2 regions of the Chromobacterium sphagni genome follow, and region 2 is predicted to be linked to the other one. Evidence: predicted binding sites of a transcription regulator. Region 2 holds the regulator's gene; the other holds the start of a gene.
What was found. The regulator FNR, encoded in region 2, switches genes on or off when oxygen is low (the NO sensors DNR and NnrR bind a similar motif). The targets are predictions, from matches to a motif close to TTGATNNNNATCAA.
Positions count from the first base shown of each region.

Region 1: a site for FNR is predicted at 1,574-1,587, ahead of BI347_RS11810 (M61 family metallopeptidase). Genes of this name have one in related genera too.

Region 1 is NZ_MKCS01000001.1:2,500,085-2,506,375, forward strand. Features, by position in the region: gene ccoN (cytochrome-c oxidase, cbb3-type subunit I) at 1-1,203, opposite strand, end outside; gene BI347_RS11810 (M61 family metallopeptidase) at 1,662-3,455, shown strand; gene pepN (aminopeptidase N) at 3,550-6,168, shown strand; gene BI347_RS11820 (Hsp20/alpha crystallin family protein) at 6,249-6,291, opposite strand, start outside.
Region 2 is NZ_MKCS01000001.1:1,136,206-1,142,496, forward strand. Features, by position in the region: gene BI347_RS05430 (methyl-accepting chemotaxis protein) at 1-1,433, opposite strand, end outside; gene hemN (oxygen-independent coproporphyrinogen III oxidase) at 1,640-3,046, opposite strand; gene fnr (fumarate/nitrate reduction transcriptional regulator Fnr) at 3,153-3,899, shown strand; gene BI347_RS05445 (DUF1853 family protein) at 3,950-4,861, opposite strand; gene BI347_RS05450 (RNA methyltransferase) at 4,851-5,615, opposite strand; gene BI347_RS05455 (inositol monophosphatase family protein) at 5,763-6,291, shown strand, end outside.

The DNA.
Region 1 (6,291 bases), 1.4 Mb from region 2:
GACGCCGGAGATCCACAGCGCGGCGATGTACAGCACCACGCCGACGGTGGCCAGCCAGAAGTGCGCCTCGATCAGCTTGACGCTGTGCATGGTGTCGCGGCCGAACAGGCGCGGGATCAGGTAGTACATGGAGCCGATGGTGATGAAGCCCACCCAGCCCAGCGCGCCGGAGTGCACGTGGCCTATGGTCCAGTCGGTGTAGTGGGACAGCGCGTTGACGGTCTTGATCGACATCATCGGACCTTCAAAGGTGGACATGCCGTAGAACGACAGCGACACCACCAGGAACTTCAGCACCGGGTCGGTGCGCAGTTTGTGCCATGCGCCGGACAACGTCATGATGCCGTTGATCATGCCGCCCCAAGACGGCGCCAGCAGCACCAGGGAGAACACCATGCCGACCGATTGGGTCCAGTCCGGCAGGGCGGTGTAATGCAGGTGGTGCGGGCCAGCCCACATATAGGTGAAGATCAGCGCCCAGAAGTGCACCACGGACAGGCGGTAGGAATACACCGGACGGCCTGCCTGCTTGGGAACGAAGTAGTACATCATGCCGAGGAAGGCGGCGGTCAGGAAGAAGCCCACGGCGTTGTGGCCGTACCACCATTGCACCATGGCGTCGACGGCGCCGGAGTAGACCGAGTAGGATTTCCACAGCGTCACCGGCACGAAAGCGGAGTTGACGATGTGCAACAGCGCCACCGCCAGGATGAAGGCACCGTAGAACCAGTTTGCCACATAGATGTGCTTGACCTTGCGGATGGCGATGGTGCCGAAAAACACGATTGCGTACACCACCCAGGTGACGGCGATCAGCAGCTTGATCGGCCATTCCAGCTCGGCGTACTCCTTGCCGAAGGTGAAGCCCAGCGGCAGGGTGATGGCGGCTAGCACGATGACCAGCTGCCAGGCCCAGAAGGTGAAGGCTGCCAGCTTGTCGGAAATCAGGCGGACGTTACAGGTGCGCTGCACTACATAATAGGAAGTGGCGAACAGGCCGCAGCCGCCAAAGGCGAAGATGACTGCGTTGGTGTGCAGCGGGCGCAGACGGCCAAAGTGGAACCACGGCCCGAAATTGAGCTCGGGCCATACCAGCTGGGCCGCAATGATGACGCCCACCAACATGCCGACTATGCCCCAAACAACGGTCATGATGGCAAATTGGCGCACCACCTTATAGTTATAAGTGGATTGCGTTTCCATTTAAGGTTTTCTCCAAGGTTGCTAACTCAGAACATGACAAACCATGGCGGCTTGAACTTTCTTTTTGCATCCCAATCTGCAGAATCAGGTAGCAAGCCGCGGGGAACCGATCTATTAGAAGTTGAACCAGGTGCTTGACCTGTACTGATAGGCTTTGATGTCTGTATTAGCATTTCGCCAGCCTTTCCGACAGCACCAAATTTCCACTCGAACAATGCCGTTATTCTAAATCAATTGCCATTTGCGAGCCAGTTGCATAGCCGGCATGGATCGGTTCCTGCATGTCTTTACTTGCGATACTTCAAGGGTAGCAACGCGAACAGTTCATGTTGCCACTCATGCAATTGTATTGGCCTATCGGCAACGCTCCTTGATATGGATCAATGCGGCACAAGTGACGCCGCGAAATCCGCGGTAATGCTAGAATCATCAAGTTTTGCAACGCTTGCAGGCCGATCATGACCCAGTCCCTACCCGTGCATTATTCGCTGCTCCCCGTTTCGCCGGAGGCGCATGTATTTGAAGTCAGCCTCACCGTGACACACCCGGCCAAGAACGGCCAGGTGTTTTTTTTGCCGACGTGGATTCCCGGCAGTTATATGATCCGCGAGTTCTCCAAGCACATCATCAACTTGTCCGCCAGCTCGGCCGGCAAGCCGGTGGAGGTGCGGCAGCTGGCGAAAAACCGCTGGCAGGCGGCGCCGGTCAAAGGCGACTTGACGCTCAGCTACCAGGTGTATGCCTATGATTTGTCGGTGCGCGGCGCCTATCTGGACGGCGAGCGCGGCTTCTTCAACGGCACCAGCGTGTTCCTGGCGGCAGAGGGCTACGAGAACGACGTCTGCAGCGTCGACATCCACGCGCCGGAAGGAAAGTCTTATGCGGATTGGAAAGTGGCCACCAGCCTGCCCGCCGCGGACGTCAAGAAGAAGTCCGGCTTCGGCCGCTACCAGGCGTCCTGCTACGACGAGCTGATAGACCATCCGGTGGAACTGGGCGATTTCCAAAAGGTCAGCTTCAAGGCTTGCGGCGTGCCGCACGATTTCGTCGTCTCCGGCCGTTTCCAGGGCGATCTCAAGCGTCTGGCCGAAGACACCAGGAAAATCTGCGAATACCAGATCGAAATGTTCGGCAAACCGGCGCCGTTCGACCATTACGTGTTCATGCTGTTCGTTGGCAAGGATGTCTACGGCGGGCTGGAGCACCGCGCGTCCACCGCCCTGGTGGCCAACCGCGACGACCTGCCGGCGGCGGGCGTCGCCGAGATCAGCGACGGCTATCTGAAGCTGCTGGGCCTGATCAGCCACGAATACTTCCACAGCTGGAACGTCAAGCGGATGAAGCCGGCGGCGTTCGCGCCGTACGACCTGAATCAGGAGGGCCATACCCGCCTGCTGTGGGCGTTCGAGGGCATCACCTCCTATTACGACGACCTGGCGCTGGTGCGCAGCGGCCTGATAGACGAGAAGCGCTACCTGGGCCTGCTGGCGGAAACCATCACCGGCGTGCAACGCGGCGCGGGTAGACTGAAGCAGACGCTGGAGCAATCCAGCTTCGAAGCCTGGACCAAGTACTACCGCCAGGACGAGAACAGCCCCAACAGCATCGTCAGCTATTACACCAAGGGCTCGCTGGCGGCGCTGGCGCTGGACTTGCTGATCCGCCGCGACAGCGAGGGCAAACAGTCGCTGGACGACGTGATGCGCGCGCTGTGGGCCAAATGGCTGGCCGACGGCAAGGGTCTGGAAGAGGATGAGTGGGAAAAGATCGCCATCGAGACCACCGGCCTCAAGCTCAAACCCTTCTTCGACCTGGCGCTGCGCTCCACCCAGGAGCTGCCGCTGGCCGAGTTGCTGCAAAGCCAGGGCGTGGAGTTGAAATTTGAAGCCGGGCAGGGCGCGTCCGACCGCGGCGGCGTGGTGGACGCCTTCGCCGGCAAGCCGGCGCCGCTGAGCCTGGGCGCCAAAACCGTTGCGGACGCTTCCGGCGTCAAGCTGACGCAGGTGTTCGACGGCGGCGCCGCGCAGAAGGCCGGCCTGTCCGGCGGCGACGTGGTGGTGGCGCTGGACCGGCTGCGCGCGCATGACCTGGACAAGCAGCTGGCGCGCTACGCCGCCGGCGACAAGGTGAAGTTGCACGCCTTCCGCCGCGACGAGCTGTTGACGCTGGAGCTGACGCTGCAGGCTGCCGATGCCGATACCTGCCGCCTCAAGCTGCAGCCGCAAGGCGGCAAGTGGATCGCCGGCCGCTGAGGCCGGAATCAAGAATAAACGCATGCGGCGCCATGGCCGGCGCCGCAAGGTCTATCAAAGAGACCGGCGGGGACGCCGGCCCAAAGGAGGTTTCATGGCCCAGCAGCCAGAAGTGAAGTATCGCAAGGACTATCAGGCTCCGGCCTTTCTGATCGACCGCGTCGATCTGGTGTTCGATATCGAGGACAGCGCCACCCGCGTGCATTCGCGGCTAGTGATCACCCGCAACGGCCAGTCGCAGGCCGCCGATCTGACGCTGGAGGGAAGCGCCCGGCTGCTGAGCGTCACGCTGGACGGCGACCGTCTGGACGACAGCCGCTACGGCCTGGCCGACGACGTGCTGACCGTGCGCAGCGCGCCGGATAGCTTCATCCTGGAAATCGAGACCGAGCTGGATCCTGCGGCCAATACCAGCCTGATGGGGCTGTACGCTTCCAGCGGCAACCTGTTCACCCAGTGCGAGCCGGAAGGCTTCCGCAAGATCACCTACTATCTCGACCGTCCGGACGTGATGGCCAAGTTCACCACCACCATCAAGGCCGACAGGCAGAAGTACCCGGTGCTGCTGTCCAACGGCAACAAGGTAGGCGAAGGCATGGTGGACAAGAAGCGCCACTGGGTTAAATGGGTGGACCCGTATCGCAAGCCGGCCTATCTGTTCGCGCTGGTGGCGGGCAAGCTGGTGGCCTTGAAGGACAAGTTCACCACCATGCGCGGCCGCGAGGTTCAACTGGAAATCTGGACCGAACCTGCGGATCAGGACAAGACCCTGCACGCGATGGAGTCGGTCAAGCACTCGATGAAGTGGGACGAGGAGCGCTTTGGCCTGGAGTACGACCTCGACATCTACATGATCGTGGCGGTCGGCGACTTCAATATGGGCGCGATGGAGAACAAGGGCCTCAACATTTTCAACACCAAGTATGTGCTGGCGCGGCAGGACACCGCCACCGACACCGACTTCGAAGGCATCGAGCGGGTGATCGGCCACGAATACTTCCACAACTGGACCGGCAACCGCGTCACCTGCCGCGACTGGTTCCAGCTGAGTCTGAAGGAAGGCCTGACCGTCTACCGCGATCAGGAATTCGGCGCCGACATGAACAGCCGCGCGGTCAAGCGCATCGAGGACGTCAAAGGTCTGCGCGCCAGCCAGTTTCCGGAGGACGCCGGCCCGACCGCGCACCCGATCCGCCCGGACAGCTATATCGAGATGAACAACTTCTACACCATGACCGTGTACGAGAAGGGCGCGGAAGTGGTGCGGATGTACGAAACCCTGCTGGGCCGCGACGGCTTCCGCAAGGGCATGGACCTGTACTTCAAGCGCCACGACGGCCATGCCGTCACCTGCGACGACTTCCGCGCCGCAATGGCCGACGCCAACGACGCCGATCTGACGCAGTTCGCGCTGTGGTACAGCCAGGCCGGCACGCCGCGCCTGGCCGTGAGCTCCAGCTACAGCCCGGTGGAGCGCAGCTACACCCTGACCGTCAAGCAAAGCTGCCCGGCCACGCCGGGGCAGGAGCACAAGCTGCCGTTCCACATTCCGCTGGCGCTGGGCCTGGTGGGCGCCGACGGCAAGGACCTGCCGCTGCGCCTGGAGGGCGAGGCCGAGGCAGCGGGCGCTTCGCGCGTGCTGAACGTCAAGGCCGCAGAGCAGAGCTTCACCTTCGTCGACATTCCGGCCGAGCCGGTGCCGTCGCTGCTGCGCGGCTTCTCCGCCCCGGTCAAGCTGGAGTACGACTGGCGCGACGACCAGCTGGTGTTCCTGATGGCCAACGACAGCGACAGTTTCTGCCGCTGGGAGGCCGGCCAGACCTTCGCCGAGCGCCTGTTCAAGCAACTGATCGCCGATGCCGGCGCCGGCCGCGAGCTGAAGCTGTCGGAAACCTTCGTCGCCGCCTTCCGCGCGGTGCTGAAGGACCATGCCGCCGATCCGGCCTTCAAGGCGCTGATGTTGACGCTGCCGACCGAGGCGGAAATCCTGGAAATGGTCGACGCGGCCGATCCGGCCATCATCCACCGCGTGCGCGACTTTGTGCTGGACCAGCTGGCGCAGGCCTTGCGCGGCGAATGGCGCGAGGCATATGAAATGAACCTCACTCGCGACTACAAGCCGCAGGAGGCAGGCAAGCGCAGCCTGAAAAACCGCGCGCTGTGGATGCTGAACCGCCTCGACGACGCCTGGCCGGCCGAGATGGCGGCCAAGCAGTGCCTGGAGGCGGACAATATGACCGACCAGATGGGCGCGCTGCTGGCGCTGCGCGACCGCGACGGCGAAGAGCGCGACGAGTGCTTCACCGCTTTCGCTTCGCGCTGGCAGAACGATGCGCTGGTGCTGGACAAGTTTTTCGGCCTGATCGGCGGCAGCCAGCTGCCAGGGACGCTGCAGCATGTGCAGGCGGCGTTGCAGCATCCGGCTTTCAGCATGAAGAACCCCAACAAGGTGCGTTCGCTGCTTGGTGCCTTCGGTGGCAATATGGCTTATTTCCATGCTGCCGACGGCAGCGGCTACCGCTTCCTGGCCGACCGCATCCTGGAGCTGGACGCGATCAACCCGCAGGGCGCCAGCGGCCTCACCCGCGCCTTCCGTCGCCTGAAAAAGCTGGAGCCGGGCCGCCAGGCGCTGATGCGCGCCGAGCTGCAGCGGATGGAGCAGGCCGAGCTGTCCAAAGACGTCTACGAGATCGTGTCCAAGATTCTGGCCTGATCTTAAGGTTATGGATGGCGACATGAAAAACGCGCCGGCTTGCCGGCGCGTTTTTTGTTGCCGCAATGGCGTGGCGGCGTTTATTCGATGCGCAGCCGTCGACCGGTTCCGCCGTTGCGTTTC
Region 2 (6,291 bases):
TCCATGCTGGTGGTGGTGGCGCTGATCACCTTGTCGCCGGCGGTGGATTGCACCACCGCGGTGCGCGACAGTTGATTGGCGTGTTCGGACTGCTCGGCGCTCACCGTCAGGCTGGCGCTCAGTTGCTCGATGGCGGCGGCCATGCTGAAGGCGGCCTCGTTCTGCAGGGTGCTGCTGGTGGTGATGCTGCGCGCGCTTTGCGCCATCTGGGCCGCCGCGTTGTTCACCTCGTTGGAGGTATCCAGCAGTTGGGCGACGGTTTCGCGCAACTGGTCGCGCATCTGGCGTATCGATGCCAGCAGGCTCTGACTATCCTGCCTGCGCAGCTGGATTTGAGTGTCCAGCCGGCCGGCGGCCAGTTGTTCCACCACTTGCTGCACGTAGAACGGCTCTCCGCCCAGTTGCAGGGTGATGGACAGATAGAGTTGCTGGAACAGGAAGATGGCCAGCAGCATGGCGGCGATGCCTATGCCGATGTAGGTGTTGCGCTGCCAAGCGGTGCGGTCTATCCGCGCTTGCAGCAGCTGATCCAGTTGCTTGAGTTCCAGCGCGATGTAGTCGGCGATGGCGGGGGCGTTTTCCGCGGTGTGGCCGGCCACTTTCAGGCCGCCGGCGCCGCTTTTGCCGGCGACGGCGTCGAACAGCGCGGCGCTCTGGCTTTTCAGGATGGCGGCAAGCTTGTCGGCCTGGGCGCTGAGGCCGGTTTTCAGGCTGGCGTTGTAGGCGATGGCCTTGCCGACGTCGCTGCCCAAGCCGTCGCCGGCCTCCGCGATCAGCGGGCGCAATTCCACCAGGCGGTCGCGCTGCGCCGGCGTCAGCGCCTGGTTGGCTTCGGCCAGCGCGGCGATGGCGTTGGCTTCGCCCAGATGGATGAGCACGCTGGTCAGCTTGGTGGTGGCGGCGTCCATCAGATAGTAGGTGTCGATGTCCGGGTCCAGCGTCAGGTTGGAGTTGTCGCTGATCACGCCGATCAGATTGTTCAGCTGGTCGTTGAGCGCGCCGTAGCCGGCGATCAGTTGCGCCGGCGTGGCCGATCCCAGCGCCTGCAGCTTGTCCCAGCTCGCCGCGGCGCCCTTCCAGGCATCGCCGCTGGCCAGGTCGGCGCCCAGTTGTTCATTGACGGTTTTCAGCGCCTGCCACCGCGCCTGCAACTGCGATGCGCCGGCGGCCAGCGCGTTCTTGGCCTGTCCGTCGCCGAGCGCCGCGTGCACCGCCAAGTCCTGCTGCTGCTGGACCGCGGCCAGAAGGCCGGCCAGCGGCTGCATGTAAACCACGCCCACTCTTTCCTTGGTGGTGGAGTCGATATTGTCCTGGTTGCTGTGATACAGGCCGTACACCAGATAGAGCAGGGCCGCGGCGAAAACCAGGCCTATCAGGGCGAAGCGCTGGGGATAGCTCAGGCGTTGCATCAGCCTGACGATGGGGGTGGACATGCAACGGCTCCTTCGAATCAACCATGACTACAACGTTCTGGTTCCAGACATGCGAACGGGGGTTTCTCGCTGTTCACTGTATAAGTGAATTTGCTTAGCGCAAAGCGGAATTCTTGCAGTTTGCGTTAAGCCGTCTTGTGCGAGTGGAGTGTATGCGGTGGAGCGGGGCAAGACGCCGCCGCCGGCAATTCGGGCGGCGGCAATGGTCAGATGGTTTGCGAATAGCGGGCGTGGGTCTTGCGCTCGCGCAGGTGGCGGTCGAAGACCATGGCGATGTTGCGGATCAGGAAGCGCCCTTTGGGCTCCACCATCAGGAAGTCGCCGTCGAAGGACAACAGGCCCTGTTGCTGGAAATCGCGGATCTGTGGCATTTCCGCCGCAAAATACTGGGCGAAATCGATGCCGTGGATCTCTTCGATCGCTTCGACAGACAACGAAAAGCGGCACATCAGCCCCTGGATGATGGTGCGGCGCAGCACGTCGTCGTTGTCCAGCGTCAGTCCGCGCACCACCGGCAGCCGCCTCTGGTCCAGCGCGGCGTAATAACCCTCCAGTGTCTTGTCGTTCTGGCTGTAACAGGAGCCGACCTTGCCGATGGACGATACGCCGAAGCCCAGCATGTCGCAGTCGGCATGGGTGGAGTAACCCTGGAAGTTGCGTTGCAGCCGGCCCTGGCGCAGCGCCACCGCCAGTTCGTCGTCCGGTTTGGCGAAGTGGTCCATGCCGATGAAGACGTAGCCGGCGTCGCTCAGCATCTGCACCGCGTTCTGCAGGATGTCCAGCTTGGCGCCAGCGCTGGGCAGATCGGCCTCATGGATGCGCCGCTGCGGCATGAACACCGTCGGCAGGTGGGCGTAGTTGTACAGCGCAAGCCGGTCCGGATCGAGGGCGATGGCCTTTTCCAGCGTGCGCAGCATGGAGCCGCGGCTTTGCAGCGGCAGGCCGTAGATCAGGTCCAGGCTGACCGATTTCATACCGGCCTCGCGCCCGGCCTCGATCACCTCCCGGGTTTCCTGCTCGCTTTGCACGCGGTTGACCGCCAGCTGCACGGCCGGGTCGAAATCCTGCACGCCGACGCTGATCCGGTTGAAGCCATATTCTGCCAAACTGAACATGGTTTCTCGTTTTACCTTGCGCGGATCGATCTCGATGGAATATTCTCCGTCGCTCAGAAACTCGAAGTGCTCGCCTAGCATGGCCATCAGCCGTTTCAGCTGCGGGTCGGACAGGAAGGTGGGCGTGCCGCCGCCAAAGTGCAGCTGTATCACTTTTTCCCGACAGCCCAGTTGTTCCGCCACCAAGCGGATCTCCTTCTCCAGGTAGTCTAGGTACTGGTCGGCCTTGCCCTTGTTTTTGGTGATGATCTTGTTACAGGCGCAGTAATAACAAACTGTGTTGCAAAATGGTATATGAGCGTACAATGATAAAGGTTTGCGGTTGGCGCCAATCCGGCGCTGCTGCAGCCTGTGCTGGTAGTCATGTGCTGAGAAGCCCGGCGTAAAGCGATCCGCAGTCGGGTATGACGTGTATCTTGGACCCGATCCATCCAGGCGTTCGATCAGTGCTCTGTCGAACTCGAAATGGGCGGGGGAAAACGGATGGGTGGTTTTCATGTCGTATTCGGATGGTAAAACTTCTGGTGGACTGGTAAATTTGCGCAAAACCTGCGAATTCCGCATTGACGAGGGTCAAGCTTCACCAGCTTGCAGCAAACACAGCATGTCTGAACAAAACCATACAGCTCTACACACACTGAAAATATCCTGCTCCAGCTGCAGCCTGCGCGAGCTGTGCCTGCCGGTCGGACTCAACCGCGAGGAGATGAGCCAGCTGGATACGGTGATCCGCCAGAGCCGCCGCCTGAAGCGCGGCGAATACTTGTTCCGCAGCGGCGAGGGCTTCAAGTCGCTGTACGCGGTGCGCACCGGTTTCTTCAAGACCTGCGTCGCCAGCCAGGACGGCCGTGAGCAGGTGACCGGCTTTTTGATGTCGGGCGAGTTGATGGGGCTGGACGGCATCTCCACCAACAACCACAGCTGCGACGCCATCGCGCTGGAGGACAGCGAGGTGTGCGAGCTGCCGTTCGGCCGCATGGAGTCGCTGAGCCGCGACATCCCCAGCCTGCAGCACCATTTCTACCGGCTGATGAGCCGCGAGATCGTGCGCGACCAGAACGTGATGCTGCTGCTGGGCAATATGAAGGCGGAAGAGCGCATCGCCGCCTTCCTGCTGAATCTGTCGCAGCGGCTGTCGACCCGCGGCTTCGCCGCCAACGATTTCATCCTGCGCATGAGCCGCGAGGAAATCGGCAGCTTCCTGGGGCTGAAGCTGGAAACGGTCAGCCGCACGCTGTCCAAGTTCCAGCAGCAGGGCTGGATCACCGTCGACCACAAGCATATCCAGCTGGTGAAGGTGGAGGATCTGAAAAACCTGATCGCCGGCTGCATTCACGCCAGCGGCCACTGAGCCGGGCGTATCACCGCAATGAAAAGGCAGGCCATCAGGCCTGCCTTTTTTCATGGCTGCGGCAGATTGCTTTGCAGCTCCGCCAGCCGCGCGGGGTCGGGCCAGCCGTCGGGGGTGACGAAGCCGCGCGCCACTTCCTGCCACAAGCCGCCGGCGGCGGGCTGCAGCTCCGCCACCAGCTGCGGCGCCTGGCTGGCCTGCAGCCGCGCACGAAGGGCCGCCTGCTGCTGGATGTCGCCTTCGTCCAGCAGCGCCGGCGCCAGCCAGGACAGGCGCGGCAGCCAGGCCCAGCGCGAGCCTGGCTGCGCTTGCGGCCAATCCTGTTCCAGCGGCGCGTACCAGCCGCGCAATTGCCCGCGGGCCAGCAGGGGTGGTAGCGGCCGGCCGGCGGCGTAAAAGAACCAGCCGGTCAGGCGCGCGCCTATCCGGCAGTCGGCGAAACCATCGGGCAATAGCGCTGCGGCGGCTGGATGGCGGCTCAGTTGCAGCTGTGTGGCGAGTTTGGTCGCCTTCAGCCGCCAGGCATCGCGCAGGCTGGGGCCGATCAGCGAAGCGGGATCGTCGTCCAGCTGCAGATAGAATTTGCTGGTGGTTTCCAGATGCCAGGGCTCGCCGTCCAGCCACAGCAGGAAGTCGAACTCGCCCAGCGTGCGGCGCGTGCTGTTGATGACGTTGAGGTTTTCAGCGGCAATCCGTATGTGTGGCGACCATCTGAACCAGAAAGAAAATAGTCTTTCTGCATATTTTCCCAGCTTGTTGCCGCGGGCGAAGGCCAGCCAGGCCAGCAAGGGCGCCGGCTGCTGGTCCAGTTGGCGCAGCAGCGCGCCGCCGTCCGGACCCAGCAGCCGTTCCGGCGGCAGATCGGCGCCGCACAGCCAGGGGGAGGGGGAGGTCAGCAAAAAGGCGAGATCGCGCACCGCCGGGTGCGCGTAGGGCAGGAAGAAATCCGGCTCAGTCTTCATCCCGTTTCAGGCTGCCGTCGGCAGCGCGCTGCACCTGCTTGAAGAAGCCGCGCAGGATGTCGATTTCGTCGCGCAGCAGCCCCGAGCGGTTGAACAGGGTGCGCATGCGGCGCATCAGCCGCTCGCTGTTGCGGCGGCGGAAATAGCCGATCTCCTCCATCGCCTGCTCCAGGTGGCCGCACAGGCCCTCCACTTCGCCCTGGGTGGCGGCTTCACCGTCGGCGCGCAGGTATTCCACGCCGACGCCGGTATGGCTGAACAGCTCGTAGGTCATCACCTGAACCGCCATCGCCAGGTTCAGCGAGAAGTAGTCCGGATTGCCAGGGATGGTGACCAGGCGGTTGCACTGCTCCACTTCCTCTATCGATAGGCCGAAGGTTTCGTTGCCGAACACCAGCGCCACCAGCTCGCCGTCGCGCGCGCGCGCCACCAGTTCCGGCGTGGTTTCGCGCGGGGTGGACAGCGGGGTGGTCAGCTCGCGGCGGCGGCTGGTCAGCGCGCAGGCCACGGTGACGTCGGACAGCGCCTCAGACAGCGAGGACACCACGGTGGCGCGCTCCAGCACATCCACCGCGCCGGAGGCCAGCGCGTTGGCTTCGTCGCTGGGAAACACCTTGGGTTCCACCAGATAGAGGCGGGTCAGCCCCATGGTTTTCATCGCGCGCGCGGCCGAGCCGATGTTGCCCGGATGGCTGGGCCTGGCCAGCACGATGCGGATGTTTTTCAGAAAATCAGGTACTTGGGGTTTATTCATTGGCGGTTTCACATTAAAATAGCGGGCATATATCAAAAGCCCGCGCCCAGGCGTCGGGTTTTTTTGTTCCTTAACCCAGATTGTTACCAGCAGGCGTCGCGTGATCGAACGCCGCGCCTGCCTATTGTTCAAGTGTAGAGGCCGTCAATGCATCCGATGCTCAATGTCGCGGTAAAAGCCGCTCGCCGTGCTGGCAGTGTTATCCAGCGCGCGTCGCTCAACCTCGATACCATTCGCGTAGAGAAGAAGAAACACAACGACTTCGTTACCGAGGTGGACCGCGCAGCCGAAGAGGCTATCATCCACACCATCCTCGAGGCCTACCCGAAACACGCGATTCTAGCAGAAGAGTCGGGCGCCAAAGGCGTCGGTTCCTCCGAATACGAGTGGATCATCGACCCCATCGACGGCACCACCAACTTCCTGCACGGCCACCAGCAGTACGCGATCTCCATCGCGCTGGCGCACAGGGGCCAGGTGCAGCAGGCGGTAGTCTACGATCCAAGCCGCAACGATCTGTTCACCGCCTCGCGCGGCGTGGGTTCCTTCCTCAACGACCGCCGCATCCGCGTTTCCAAGCGCTTCATGATGAACGAGTGCGTGATCTCCACCGGCTTCCCGGTGTCCGACCAGAGCTATCTCGATCAATACATGGGCATGCTGAAGGACGTGATCG